DNA from 3 places in the Pantoea osteomyelitidis genome. Region 1 is predicted to be linked to each of the others. Evidence: predicted binding sites of a transcription regulator. Region 1 holds the regulator's gene; each other region holds the start of a gene.

Region 1 (4,405 bases):
GATGATGTCGCAGCCGCCAACCAGTTCGCCGTCAACCCACAGCTGCGGGAAGGTTGGCCAGTTAGCATATTTCGGCAGCTCGGCGCGAATATCGGGATTCTGCAAAATATCCACGTAAGCGAAGCGTTCCCCACAGGCAGAAAGAGCCTGTACCGCCTGCGCAGAGAAACCGCAGCTTGGCAGTTTCGGTGAACCTTTCATGTAAAGCAGAACCGGGTTTTCTGCGATCTGGCGCTGGATTTTTTCAACAGTACTCATAATTGCCTTCCTTAATTCCTCACTTCGTGTTTGTTTATTGTAGCGACTTCACCCTTACACTGAAAACGACATTTTGCTCAGGGTGAAGACAAACAGCCATCTTTGTTAAGCGGATTTGCGGAAAATAATTTTTTGCTGGCGGAGCGCGGCCTCGTTCGATTAATAATTAGCAATAGTTTTGTTGAGTTAACCGTCTGAAATTGTTTATTTTCACTGCAATGTGCAGACGCTAACAGATTAATCGAAAAAGACCTTACCTTTTGCAAAAAATCTGGATTAGAATTGTTTCGGCTCTGATCGCGGATCAGATTATTCCAACTTTTTTCGCGCCAGATTTTCCTGTGGTGCACTGAACCTGTAACCGGACTATGCGTTTACTGATTACGCTTTTTGTACTGGCTATTGCGCAGCTGTTCTTTAATGTGGCCTCGGCTTCGCCGCAGGTACCTGTTAATGCCAGTTTGCACAAGGCGGAAAAAAAGAGTGCGCGCGACGATGAGCGGCGCAAACGTCGTCCCGTTAAAACCACGGCGAAAAAGTCTCGCCTCTCGCCCGTTGTGAAGTCGACACTAAAAAAGCCGAAAAAAACTCAAACCGCCACGCTGCACGCGGCAAACAAAAAAAGCGTGCCGACATCCCGTAAACGCTATGGCCACCAGCGTCAGGGCCAGGACCAGGTTATCACGGGCGATCTCACCACCATCAAAATGAGCAAAACCCACCGTCTGCGCTATCAAAAAGCGCGTGAAACGGCGATGAATAAGCTGATGGGCCAGTTGGGCAAACCTTATCAATGGGGCGGCACCTCACCCCATACCGGTTTCGACTGTAGCGGTCTGGTGTGGTACGCCTATAAGGATGTGGTAAAATTCAAGATCCCGCGCACCGCCAATGAAATGTATCATCTGCGCGATGCCGCGCCGGTAAAACGCGAGGCGCTGGAGAAAGGCGATCTGGTGTTTTTCCGTATAAACAATCGCGGCGCAGCCGACCATGTCGGCGTCTATCTCGGGAATGGCAAATTCATTCAGTCGCCGCGCACCGGTAAAGATATTCAAATCAGCGCGCTGGGCGAAGATTACTGGCAGCGACACTATGTCGGCGCCCGTCGGGTGATGACCCCCAAAACGATTCGCTGAAAAAGCCGGGCTTGCCCGGCTTTTTTACGCTCAGTGCATGATGGCGGTGAAGCTGAAAGCCACGATCATCAGCAATGCCGCCACGGTGGTGGTCAGCGCCAGTCTTAAATCAGTGTTCATTTGCTCTCCTTTACGCTTATAAAGTGTGTGGTTATTGTCATTTTCTCATAGCGCCCGGTAAAAATCTCGTTTTATCGATTCAGCCTTGCTAGAATTCGCCCTTTCGTTGCGCAACAGCAGCAACGCTATGCCGTCCGCTCTATTTAAAATGGCGTTTTTATCTGCCGGAACGTCACTTCACAGACGACAAACCAGACAAAAAAGGCGTGAAATACCTTTAGCGGACGCAAACGTTTAACATTATACTTATCAGTAGGTTGCGATAAGCCGGGAGTATCGTTTTCATGGCAACAATCAAGGATGTGGCAAAACGCGCGGGTGTTTCTACCACCACCGTTTCTCACGTCATCAATAAAACGCGTTTCGTTGCTGAAGAGACGCGCAACGCCGTTTGGACCGCGATTAAAGAGCTGCACTATTCGCCCAGCGCCGTGGCGCGTAGTTTGAAAGTGAACCACACCAAAACGCTGGGTCTGTTGGCTACCTCCAGTGAAGCGCCTTACTTTGCGGAAATTATCGAGGCGGTGGAGAATCACTGCTTCGATCGCGGCTATACCCTGATTCTGGGCAACGCCCACAACGACCTGCATAAGCAGCGCGCCTATCTGTCGATGATGGCGCAAAAGCGCGTCGACGGGCTGCTGGTAATGTGCTCAGAATATCCCGACGACCTGCTGAAAATGCTGGAAGAGAACCGCAACATTCCCATGGTGGTAATGGACTGGGGTGAATCGCGCGGTGACTTCACCGATACCGTGCTGGATAACGCTTTTCAGGGCGGCTACCTTGCCGGTCGTTATCTGATTGAGCGCGGTCACCGCGATATCGGCGCCATTCCCGGCCAGATGGAGCGCAACACCGGCGGTGGACGCCATGCCGGGTTCGTGAAGGCATTAAATGAAGCGGGTATTCAGCTGCGCCCTGAATGGACGGTACAGGGCGACTTCGAGCCGGAATCAGGCTATCAGGCGATGCAGCAAATTCTGAGCCAGAAACAGCGTCCGACCGCCATATTCTGCGGCGGCGACATTATGGCGATGGGGGCGATTTGCGCCGCCGATGAGCTGGGGCTGCGCGTACCGCAGGATATTTCGGTCATCGGCTACGACAACGTGCGCAACGCGCGTTACTTTACGCCCGCGCTGACCACTGTGCACCAGCCAAAAGCCCAGCTGGGTGAGAAGGCGCTGGAGATGCTGTTGGATCGCATTACCAGCAAGCGTGAAGAGCCTCAGACGATTGAAGTCAATCCGACCCTGATCGAACGCCGTTCGGTAGCGGATGGCCCCTTCCGGGATTACCGTCGCTAAGCGCCGCCTCAAATCTCGCTTAGCCACTCCTGATTCAATGTTTGCGCATCGCCCAGGTAGCTTAACAGCCAGCTGAGCGCGGGTGATGCGCGCTGTTCTGACCAGCTGACGCAGCAGGGACTCTCCGGAAAAGGCACGGGCAATGTCAGCTCGGTGATTTCTCCTGACCTGAGCAGCGGCCGTGCCAGATGCCCCGGCACCATCGCCACGCACAGACCGTCCAGCAAGCACGCCAGTCCGGTTTGCCAGTCCGGCACCACCAGCCGCCGCTGATTGTCCAGCGTCCAGGTATTGCGGCGCGGCAGCGCGCGCGATGTATCTTCCAGCACCAGCGAAGGCCAGGCGCGCAGCGCCTCATCCTCAATCTGCGCCAGTTGCGTCAGCGGATGGCCGCTTTTCACCACGCAGCGCCAGTTAAGCGCTCCCATATCGCGAAAGGCGAAACGTCCGCCAACCGGAATCGCCTGGGTGGCGCCAATCGCCACATCCACACGCCCGTCAGCCAGCGCATCCCAGACGCCGTTAAATACCTCATAGCTGATCAGCAGTTCAACATCGGGAAAGTGACGGTAAAAATCCTTCACCAGCTGGCGCGTGCGGGCGGGCTTGACTATGCAGTCTATCGCGATGCTGAGCTGACCGCGCCAGCCGTTAGCCAGCTGTTGACACTGCCGCCGCGTGGCGAGCATTTTTTTGATAACAGCGCGCCCTTCGCGCACAAAATGCTCGCCAGCCGGGGTCAGTACTACCTCCCTGTGTTGCCGCTCAAACAGCGGTACTGCCAACCAGCTCTCCAGCTGGCGCACCGTATAGCTCACGGCCGAAGGCACGCGGTGCAGTTCCTGCGCCGCTGCGCTGAAGCTGCCGGTACGCGCCACGGCATCCACCACCTCAAGACCATACTCAGACCACATAAGCTCTCTTCAAAAATTTTAACAGCAACCCGCAAATATTAACGTTTCACAAGCAGTAGCGCATCCTTTTACACTTTGCGGCGTTTAACCTTTACCGAGAATCACATGCTGACTTCAAAAGGATTTCTGCTCTATCTCGCCTTGCTGAGTATGCTCGGCTTTCTGGCAACCGATATGTATCTGCCCGCCTTCGGCGCAATGCAGCACGATTTCAACACCGTCCCCGGCACGATCAGCGCCAGCCTGAGCCTGTTCCTGGGCGGTTTCGCCTTTGCCCAGCTGATCTGGGGACCGCTTTCCGATCGCATTGGCCGTAAGCCGGTATTGCTGGCTGGCCTGCTGCTGTTTGCGCTGGGCTGTGGCGGTATGCTATGGGTCGCCGACGCCCGACTGATGTTGGCGCTGCGTTTTCTGCAGGCGGTGGGTGTTTGCGCGGCAGCGGTGAGCTGGCAGGCGCTGGTAGTTGATCGCTATCCGCAGGCGCATGCCAATAAAGTGTTTGCCACTATTATGCCGCTGGTTGCGCTTTCACCGGCGCTGGCGCCGCTGCTGGGCGCCTGGCTGCTCAATCATTTTTCATGGCGCGCCATCTTTATGGCTTTGCTGCTGCTGACGCTGGCATTGGTTGTCGCGACGCTGCGCCTGCCGGTAAAACGCGCTGAAT
Region 2 (4,405 bases), on a different contig from region 1:
CTGCTGGAGGTGATCCTGCCAGAGAGCAATCCGGATCATCAGGAGTCTTATTATCTGGATATTCTGAGCCACTTTTACAGCCTGGGCATTCAGCCTGACTGGTGGAAACTGCCGCCGCTCTCAGCCGCGAGCTGGCAGGCGATCGGCGGTCTGATTGAACAGCAGGATGCATACTGTCGCGGCATTCTTCTGCTTGGCCTTGATGCGCCGGAAGAGAAGCTCAAGGCGGGCTTTGCTGCTGCCGCTCAGGCACCGTGGGTAAAGGGCTTTGCCGTGGGCCGCACCATCTTCGGACAGCCGTCACGCCAGTGGCTACAGGGCGAGCTGGACGACCGGGCATTGATTGAGCAGGTGAAGAGTAACTATTTGCAGTTGATTGCCTACTGGCGCGCAGCGCGGGCGGGAGTCGCCTGACAACCAGGGGTCGGCGGGGCGAAGCCCGCCAGCCCCCTGGGTTCAACACATTACTTCAGCATAATCGTCTTCACGATATTATCCGCATCGCTCTGCGCCTGCTGCTGGTTTTCCGCGGGCAGGGTGATCTGCATCGTCAGTAATTTGCCGTCAACTTTCGCCAGAATCACCGTTGACCATGAGGTCTGATTATTGGCGGAAATCACCGTATCAAGCTGCTGAGCTGGCTGATCTTTCAGCGTTACCGCTTTATTCGAGACGACTTGCAACTGCGGGTCGCGGTTGCGCTGCTGCTGCTCTAAACGTTGAGAGAGTACATCCAGCGACTCGTTGGTGGTATCGCCTTCGATAACGATAATGGCGCTTTGGCCGCTTTCGTTGGCATAAACATGCATATTGGTCGACTGCGAACCGATTTTACCGCTCTTGTCAGACATGCCGCCCGGCAGCGAAAAACTCAGCTTGCCATCCATCAGCGTCACGGTTTGCGCGGACTGGCTGGCGCTGACGCCATTGTCATCCTTCGCCGCGTCTTCTTTCTTCTGGTCGCAGGCAGCAAGTCCCAGCACCAGTAAACCAATACCGACATACTTTACTAAATTACGCATTTTCATCCCTTTTCTTGTGTCCAGGCAGCCATTGATACAATCCTCAGTCAGCAAAAGCAACCTGAGGATTGTCAGCAGATCTTAGCGGTCTGCCGGGCTTTGCTCCATAGGATTAGCCGAAATTTAACTGGCTACGGCGGGAACGCTCCGCAAGGCGCTTCAGGGCCGCATTCAGCAACACGCCGTAGGCGGGCAGGAAGAAAACCATGCAGATAAGCACTTTGAAGCTGTAATCCACCAGTGCGATTTCTACCCAGTGCTGCGCCATAAAGGGATCCGGGCTTTTATAGAAGGCGATGAAGAAGAAGGCCAGGGTATCGCTGATATTGCCGAGGAACATCGCCGCCGCTGGCGCAGCCCACCACTGCGGCAGCTGACGCAGGCGGTTAAACACATGCACATCCAGTATCTGCCCAAGGGCATAGGCCATAAAGCTGGCGCAGGCGATACGCGCCACAAACAGGTTCACCTCTTTCAGCGCGGCCCAGCCCTGCCATTCTCCCTGATAAAAGACGCAGGAAACCGCATAAGAGATAAACAATGCCGGAAGCATCACCGCCAGAATAATACGACGCGCCAGCGGTGCGCCGAAGATACGCACGGTCAGGTCGGTGGCGAGAAAAATAAAGGGAAAGCTGAAGGCGCCCCAGGTGGTGTTAAAACCAAAAATGGCGATCGGTAGCTGAACCAGATAGTTACTGGAAGTGATCACCAGCAGGTGAAACAAAGCGAGCCAGAACAGCGCGTGCATGCGCTGACGCGGAGAAAAATTAATCATATTTAGCCTTTTTAGTTTTGGGGTGAGGGAACCCATTGCAGCCCTGCAAACGCTCAGATTGCTGAAACGTATGGCGCGGTTGCGGTTAAACTTAGAGAAAATCGGGCGGCATCTTACCGTTTTACACTATTTATGCAATGGTTAATTTTAACGCAATCGTTATCGCCTTGCGCCGCCAATTCAGCGCGTTAGAATGGCCGCCTGCAACTGAAATCAGAGACTATTATGAGCGATCGCTTTGCTAATCCCGATCAAACCCTGGATGCCCTTGGGCTACGCTGCCCGGAGCCGGTAATGATGGTGCGTAAAACCGTCCGTCATATGGCGGATGGCGAAACGTTGCTGATTATCGCCGACGATCCCGCCACCACGCGTGATATTCCCGGCTTTTGCCGCTTTATGGAACATACGCTGTTGATGCAGGAAACGGATGCGCTGCCGTATAAATTTTTAATTAAGAAAGGATTGTAACTGCGCGACGGCTAATGCCGGATTCTGGCATCCATGCCCGAACCCGGCAGAAGGACATTCTGTTTAATAAAGCCACAGCGATCGCACAATCATAAAATGACCAGCAAAGTAGCAGGCGGCCACGATAGCGCTGTCGGCGCGGAAACGGCGGCGATAGTGGCTGACAAACCAGACAATATTCGCCAGCAGCAGCAGGCTGGCACCCACTACCAGCGAAAAGCTGTAGTCGGTAGGGCGGAAGAAATATTGCTCCGCCGCCATCCAGGTCATCACCAGCGTCATGCCGATAAAGGTTGAGATCGGCCAGCGTAAATCCTCCAGCCGCGTCCAGATCGTCGCGATCAGCACTGCGCCAATCACCAGCAGCACAAGCGGAATCGGCCAGAAAAAGCTCATGGTCATATTGGCCGCGAAGCTGATGGTATAAAGCAGGTGCGACAGAAAGAATGCGCCGAGCGCATAGAGCATACGCTGGCGCGGCAGCAGCGTTAGCGCATCGCCAATCAGCGTGGCGACCAGACCGGCCAGGATCAGGTAATCGGTGGTATGCAGCGTGGGCGCCTGCCATGCCCAGGCGACAAGCAGCAACAGCGTGACGGGCTTGAATACCCAGCGCTGCCACTGCGGCCCGCGATAAGAGGCGTCAACGTAGAGCCAACCGGAAAAAAGTACCGCAAGGAAAGACCAAAGCATTTTTTCTCCCTTTCCGGACAGATCGTCCGCTAATCAGATGAAAATTCCCAAAATTTCGATCTCAGTTTAGGTTACGGCCTGTGAATGTGACAATCAGGCTTCTCTGGTTGTATCCTTTGCCGCCATCCTTTTGTGAAACGCAAAGCGCGAGAGAAAACATGAGCAAACCACCGCTACTCTTTTTTATCGTTCTGGCGATTATCGCCCTGTTGGCGACCCGCCAGTTTATCAAGCAGCGACGTGAAGTCGCCGTCAATGACGCTTCGCCCGTACGGGCGCTGCCGGTTGAGATCAAAACCAAACGCGAATTTCCGGCACCGAACCGCCGGTCGCGCCAGCGTGAAGTGATTGCCGGGGAAGAGATGCGCTACGAGGCCTGGTTTCATCCGCTGAATGGCGCTGGCGATTTTAAGCTGATGCTGGACGCCAGCGATTATCATCAGATGGACAAAGGCGAGACAGGGGAGCTAAAAGTGCAGGGCACGCGCTTCGTGAGCTTTACGCCAGCGCGATAAACGCAAGCGTAAAGCGCGTTATTACTGCTTCGGATAGTGCTTTTTCTGCCACGACAGCAATTCAAACACGCCAAAAACAAAGATTTTTAGCTGCGTCAGGCGACTAAGCTTCGCGGCATCTTTGGGCTGGGTGGCGCGCAGCAGCACCAGCTGCAGGCCATGCATAATCACCATAAAAAACAGCGCGACGTTAACAAAATAAGTCAGCGGTTTCGGGAACGGCTGCACCAGATTCAGCAGCAAAAAGGCCCAAACGCACAGCATCAGCAGGCGTCCCAGATTAATCCACATCCCGCGTCTCCTGTTGGCGATGATACAGACGATAAGCCACCTGACCGGCGATTTTCTCGCGGTGCAGATGCCAGTTAACGGGAACCGGCGGCGTGCCGTGCTCCACTTCGCTCTCTACATAAATCAGCGCGTCGGCGGCCAGCCAGTGGTTTTGCTCCAGCAGCGTCAGCGTCTCCTGCAGTAAACCTTTACGGAACGGCGGATCGATAAACACCAGGTTGTAAGGCTCGCCGGCCTGCGCCAGCCAGCTCAGCGTGTTGGTCTGGATCACTTTGCCCTGCGACGTGCCCAGGGTTTGCAGATTTTTCTCCAGCTGCTGCGCCACCGGACGTTCCAGCTCCAGCAGCGTGGCCGAGGCGGCATAGCGCGACAGCGCCTCCAGCCCCAGCGCGCCGCTGCCAGCAAAGCAGTCGAGGCAGCGCGCCTGGCGGATATCGGGCGCCAGCCAGTTAAACAGGGTTTCACGTACGCGGTCGGTAGTGGGACGCAAACCGGCGCTGTCCGGCACCGGCAATTTGCGCCCGCGCCACTGACCGCCAATAATGCGAATCTGTCCGGCACCGCCGGCGCTGCGGGGTCTTTTATTCATCTTGCTCACAACTCGTCATAATTTGTTGCGTAGTTTAACGGGCGAA
Region 3 (4,405 bases), 870 kb from region 1:
TTTCGCGCACGCACAGCACCAGCTTACGCTGCTCTTTCAGCACCACATCGGCGGCGCGGGTCAGCAGACTGTCACTGTAACTGTGAACGATGCCGGAAAGGGTTTTCATCGAACAGGGCAGGATCGCCATGCCGGCGGTTTTGAACGAGCCGGATGAGATGCTGGCGGCGATATCACGCACATCATGCACCACATCGGCCAGCGTCTGCACATCACGCAGGCTGTAGTCGCTCTCCAGCGCCAGCGTTTGCCGCGCAGCCTGACTCATCACCAGATGGGTTTCCACCTCCGCTACGTTCTGCAAAACTTGTAGCATGCGTACGCCATAAATCACGCCGCTGGCGCCGGAGATGCCAATGATGAGTCGTTTCATAGATAAACCTTGCAGGAAATAAAGCAGCAATCATAACGCGGGATGGCGGGAAATGTTGCCGGGGAGAGGAATTTTGCAAAAAAAGAGGGCGGGTTTAGCGCCCGCCCTCTGTTTTGTCTGACACGTCAGCTGTTAGCCTTCGTTGTGCAGCTCAAGATTTTCCACTTCGTTCTGACGCGCAATCGCTTTGGCATCGTCATTACGCAGCGACTCAAGATACTCAAGGTAGCGCTGGTCCACGTCTTTGGTGACGTAAACGCCGTTAAACACCGAACATTCAAACTGGGCAATATCCGGATTCTCTTCGCGTACCGCCTCGATCAGATCGTCCAGGTCCTGGAAAATCAGTGCGTCAGCTTTGATCAGCTGGCAAATTTCGTCCACTTCGCGACCGTGCGCAATCAGCTCCGTCGCGCTTGGCATGTCGATGCCGTAAACGTTCGGGAAACGAATTTCCGGCGCAGCCGAGGCGAGATAAACACGTTTTGCCCCGGCCTCGCGCGCCATCTCAATGATCTGCTCAGAGGTGGTGCCACGCACAATAGAGTCATCCACCAGCAGCACGTTCTTGTCGCGGAACTCGGCGCGGTTGGCGTTCAGCTTACGGCGAACCGCGCTGCGGCGCAGCTGCTGGCCCGGCATGATAAAGGTGCGGCCCACATATCGGTTCTTCACAAAGCCCTGACGATACGGCTTGTCGAGAATACGCGCAATCTCCAGCGCCACATCGGTAGAGGTTTCCGGAATCGGGATAACCACGTCGATATCGAGATCTTCCCACTCACGCGCAATCTTCTCGCCCAGCTTGGTACCCATACGAACACGGGCGCTGTAGACGGAGATCTTGTCGAGGAAAGAGTCCGGGCGGGCAAAATAGACATACTCGAACAAGCACGGGTTGCTTTTCGGGTTCTCGGCGCACTGGCGCGTGAACAGCTGGCCTTTTTCGGTAATGTAAACGCCTTCGCCCGGCGCCACGTCACGGATAAACTCGAAGCCCAGGGTATCGAGCGCCACGCTCTCGGAAGCCACCATGTACTCAACGCGGCCATCTTTCAGCGTACGTTTACCCATTACCAGCGGGCGGATGCCGTTCGGATCGCGGAAGGCAACCATGCCGTGACCGATGATCATCGAGACCACAGCGTAAGCGCCGCGCACCTGCTGATGCACCGCCGCCACGGCGGCAAAAATGTTATCGGCTTCCAGCGGGTAGTGCTGAAAGCGGTCCAGCTCCTGCGCAAAAATGTTGAGCAGGATTTCGGAGTCTGAGGTGGTGTTAACATGACGGCGGCCGCTTTCAAACAGCTGCTTGCGCAGCTGATGCGCGTTGGTCAGGTTACCGTTGTGCGCCAGCGTAATCCCGTACGGGGAGTTGACGTAAAACGGCTGCGCTTCGGAGGCGCTTGAGCTGCCTGCGGTGGGATAGCGCACGTGACCGATGCCCATATTGCCCTGCAAACGCTGCATGTGGCGTGCTTCGAAGACGTCGCTGACCAGGCCGTTCGCCTTGCGCAGACGAAAGCAGTTAATCGCATCGATGGTACAAATGCCTGCGGCATCCTGCCCACGGTGCTGAAGCACCGTTAACGCGTCATAGATCGACTGGTTGACCGGCATAAAACCGGTGATACCAACAATACCGCACATGTTGTCATTTCCTCATTAAGCCGCACTCCCGATGGTGTCACCGGGGTAAAAAACTCGACGTGCTTTTCAGGTAATCAAAAAACCACCTGATGATATAACTGAACTGGGGGACGAGCTGAGACTGTTGCCAGTCCGGGCTTTTTGAAAAGCCGGTGAACGTATCAAGGAAGAAGAGAATGGCAGCAACGATTAGCACACCACGCAACGCCCCGAAACAGACCCCTAACACCCTGTCAGTTCCCGACAGGCCGGTCTTTTCAACCAGCGAGCCGATCACATAGTTCACGATAGCTCCCACAATCAGGGTAGCAATGAACAGTACCGCGATGGCAATTCCGTTGCGAACCAGTTCGTCGTCAAAACCTGTAAACCAGACTGCAAGGTAAGCGTAGTAGTGACTGGCGACAAAAAACGCGCATCCCCAGGTAACGAGAGATAAGGCTTCCCGGACAAACCCACGAACCAGGCTGACCAGAGCCGAAAAACCAACTACCGCAATAATGACGTAATCAATCCAGATCATGAACTCTTCCAGCGCCAGTGCAATTGCACCCCTGCATCCAGTTCGGGGCGCATTCTAACAGAAAAAGAAAACGTTTGCGTAGCGTTTTCCCGATCTGCATCCATAAAAAGGGCGCTGAAAAAAAGCTTCCTCGCCCGGATAATCCAGCTAATTATAATCACCTGAAAATGCTGTGTTTTTTTATGGCGCATCGATGGAAAAACGCTGGAAAAATCCCCGCTGGCGCTGCCTGTTATTGCTATTGGTCGCGCCAATCAATCAGGGGAATTTCGTAACAGCGATTTACCGCGCTGCGCTAAAAATCCCGGCGGTTACGCTTAGCGCACGGCGTAAGGTTTTACCACGCCGCTCAGCCCGGTAACACCCTTCAGCTCGCCTACGGCAGCCTGCATTTTGCTTTTCGAAGCGTCCGGCCCGACGTAAATGCGGGTAATCTGCCCCTGCACCGGCGTTGACGGCACGGTAAAGGCGCGATAGCCGGAGAGACGCAGCTGCGCGACGATTTCGTTGACCTTAGCGGCATTTTTCAATGCGCCAAGCTGTACCACAAACGCCTGTCCGGTCGGCGCTTTCTCCTCTGCGGGCTTCGGCTGCTCAACCGGCTTCGGCTGTTCCACCGGCTTGGGTTGTTCAACCGGACGGGGCTGCGGTTTGGGCTGCTCCACCGGCTTCGGTTTCGGCGGCTCCGCCGGTTTTGGCTGCGGCTTCGGCTGTACCGGCGCGCTTTGATGCACCGGCGGCGGCGTGACCACCGACGGCTGGCTGTTGCTTGCCGGCTTCGAGGCGCCATTATTCGCGCCGGAAGCGGGCTTGTCGCTCTCGCCTTCAACCGCCGCACCCGCCCCTTCCGGCGGCTGAGCGGGCAGCGACTGCGTTACCGGCGGCACCATCTCGCTGTCCTGCTGATCGTCCGGTTTCGGCACCAGCGGGATCGCAGCAAACTCTTCTTTATAATGTTTCTTTTGGCCATCCAGCAGACCTGGCAGCACTATCACGCCGACCGCCACCAGAATCACGGTGCCGACTAAACGGTTTTGAAACTTACTCGCCACTGCCTTTCTCCGCTGCAAGGGATTCCATTACCTGGCCGACGGTGTGGAAAGATCCGCAGACCAGAATAACATCCTGCGGACTTGCCTCCCGGCGTGCCGCCTGCCAGGCCGCCTCAACGCTGTCATACGTCTGGCTTTGTGGCAGATGTTCGGCCAGTTGCTGCGCCGTGGCACCACGCGGGCCTTCCAGCGGCGCGCAGTACCAGCTATCAACCTGCGGCGTCAACGCGGCCAGGGTACCGGCAATATCTTTATCATGCAGCATACCCACCACAGCGCGCACCTTCCCCTGTCGGGGCTGTTCCGCCAGCCGCGCCGCAAGGAAAGCGGCGGCATGCGGGTTATGCGCCACATCCAGAATCACACGCGGCGCCTCGCTGACAATCTCAAAACGACCCGGCAGGATCGCCTGGGGTAAATGCTGGCGTATCGTCGCTTCATCAACCCGCAGTCCGGACGCGCGCAGCGCCGCCAGCGCGGTAGCCGCGTTGGGCAAAGGCACCTGCGGCAGCGGCAGATTCAGCAACTCACCCTGCTCGTCACGGAAATCCCAGACCTCGTTGCGGCGTGCAAACGACCACTGGCGATCGCGCTGCAACAGGCATGCGCCCATTTCCGCCGCCACGCTGGCGATACTGGCGGGCATATCAGGCTCGCCGACCACGGCAGGCTTCGCCGCGCGGAAGATGCCCGCTTTTTCCCGACCAATGCTTTCACGATCGGGACCCAGCCAGTCGGTATGATCCAGCGCAATGCTGGTCACCACCGCCACGTCGGCATCGACAATATTGGTAGCGTCCAGACGTC

Evidence for each region. Region 1 encodes PurR, which represses purine synthesis genes. Its sites were predicted from a motif close to CANGCAAACGTTTGCNTG; they were not measured.
Region 2: a site for PurR is predicted at 1,950-1,967, ahead of tusA (sulfurtransferase TusA). Genes of this name have one in related genera too.
Region 3: a site for PurR is predicted at 2,610-2,627, ahead of cvpA (colicin V production protein). Genes of this name have one in related genera too.

What each region holds. Positions count from the first base shown of each region.
Region 1 covers NZ_JBGFSN010000004.1:926,810-931,214, reverse strand. Annotated here, with positions in the region: gene ABU178_RS09500 (Grx4 family monothiol glutaredoxin) at 1-261, opposite strand, end outside; gene ABU178_RS09495 (C40 family peptidase) at 627-1,397, shown strand; gene cydH (cytochrome bd-I oxidase subunit CydH) at 1,428-1,517, opposite strand; gene purR (HTH-type transcriptional repressor PurR) at 1,802-2,827, shown strand; gene punR (DNA-binding transcriptional activator PunR) at 2,836-3,741, opposite strand; gene punC (purine nucleoside transporter PunC) at 3,847-4,405, shown strand, end outside.
Region 2 covers NZ_JBGFSN010000008.1:106,382-110,786, reverse strand. Annotated here, with positions in the region: gene ABU178_RS17310 (bifunctional 5-dehydro-2-deoxygluconokinase/5-dehydro-2-deoxyphosphogluconate aldolase) at 1-414, shown strand, start outside; gene ABU178_RS17305 (DcrB family lipoprotein) at 465-1,022, opposite strand; gene ABU178_RS17300 (7-cyano-7-deazaguanine/7-aminomethyl-7-deazaguanine transporter) at 1,135-1,800, opposite strand; gene tusA (sulfurtransferase TusA) at 2,026-2,271, shown strand; gene ABU178_RS17290 (lysoplasmalogenase) at 2,335-2,964, opposite strand; gene ABU178_RS17285 (DUF2500 domain-containing protein) at 3,123-3,479, shown strand; gene ABU178_RS17280 (DUF1145 family protein) at 3,501-3,770, opposite strand; gene rsmD (16S rRNA (guanine(966)-N(2))-methyltransferase) at 3,760-4,359, opposite strand.
Region 3 covers NZ_JBGFSN010000004.1:1,794,368-1,798,772, forward strand. Annotated here, with positions in the region: gene ABU178_RS13370 (UbiX family flavin prenyltransferase) at 1-373, opposite strand, end outside; gene purF (amidophosphoribosyltransferase) at 506-2,023, opposite strand; gene cvpA (colicin V production protein) at 2,061-2,546, opposite strand; gene dedD (cell division protein DedD) at 2,864-3,598, opposite strand; gene folC (bifunctional tetrahydrofolate synthase/dihydrofolate synthase) at 3,588-4,405, opposite strand, start outside.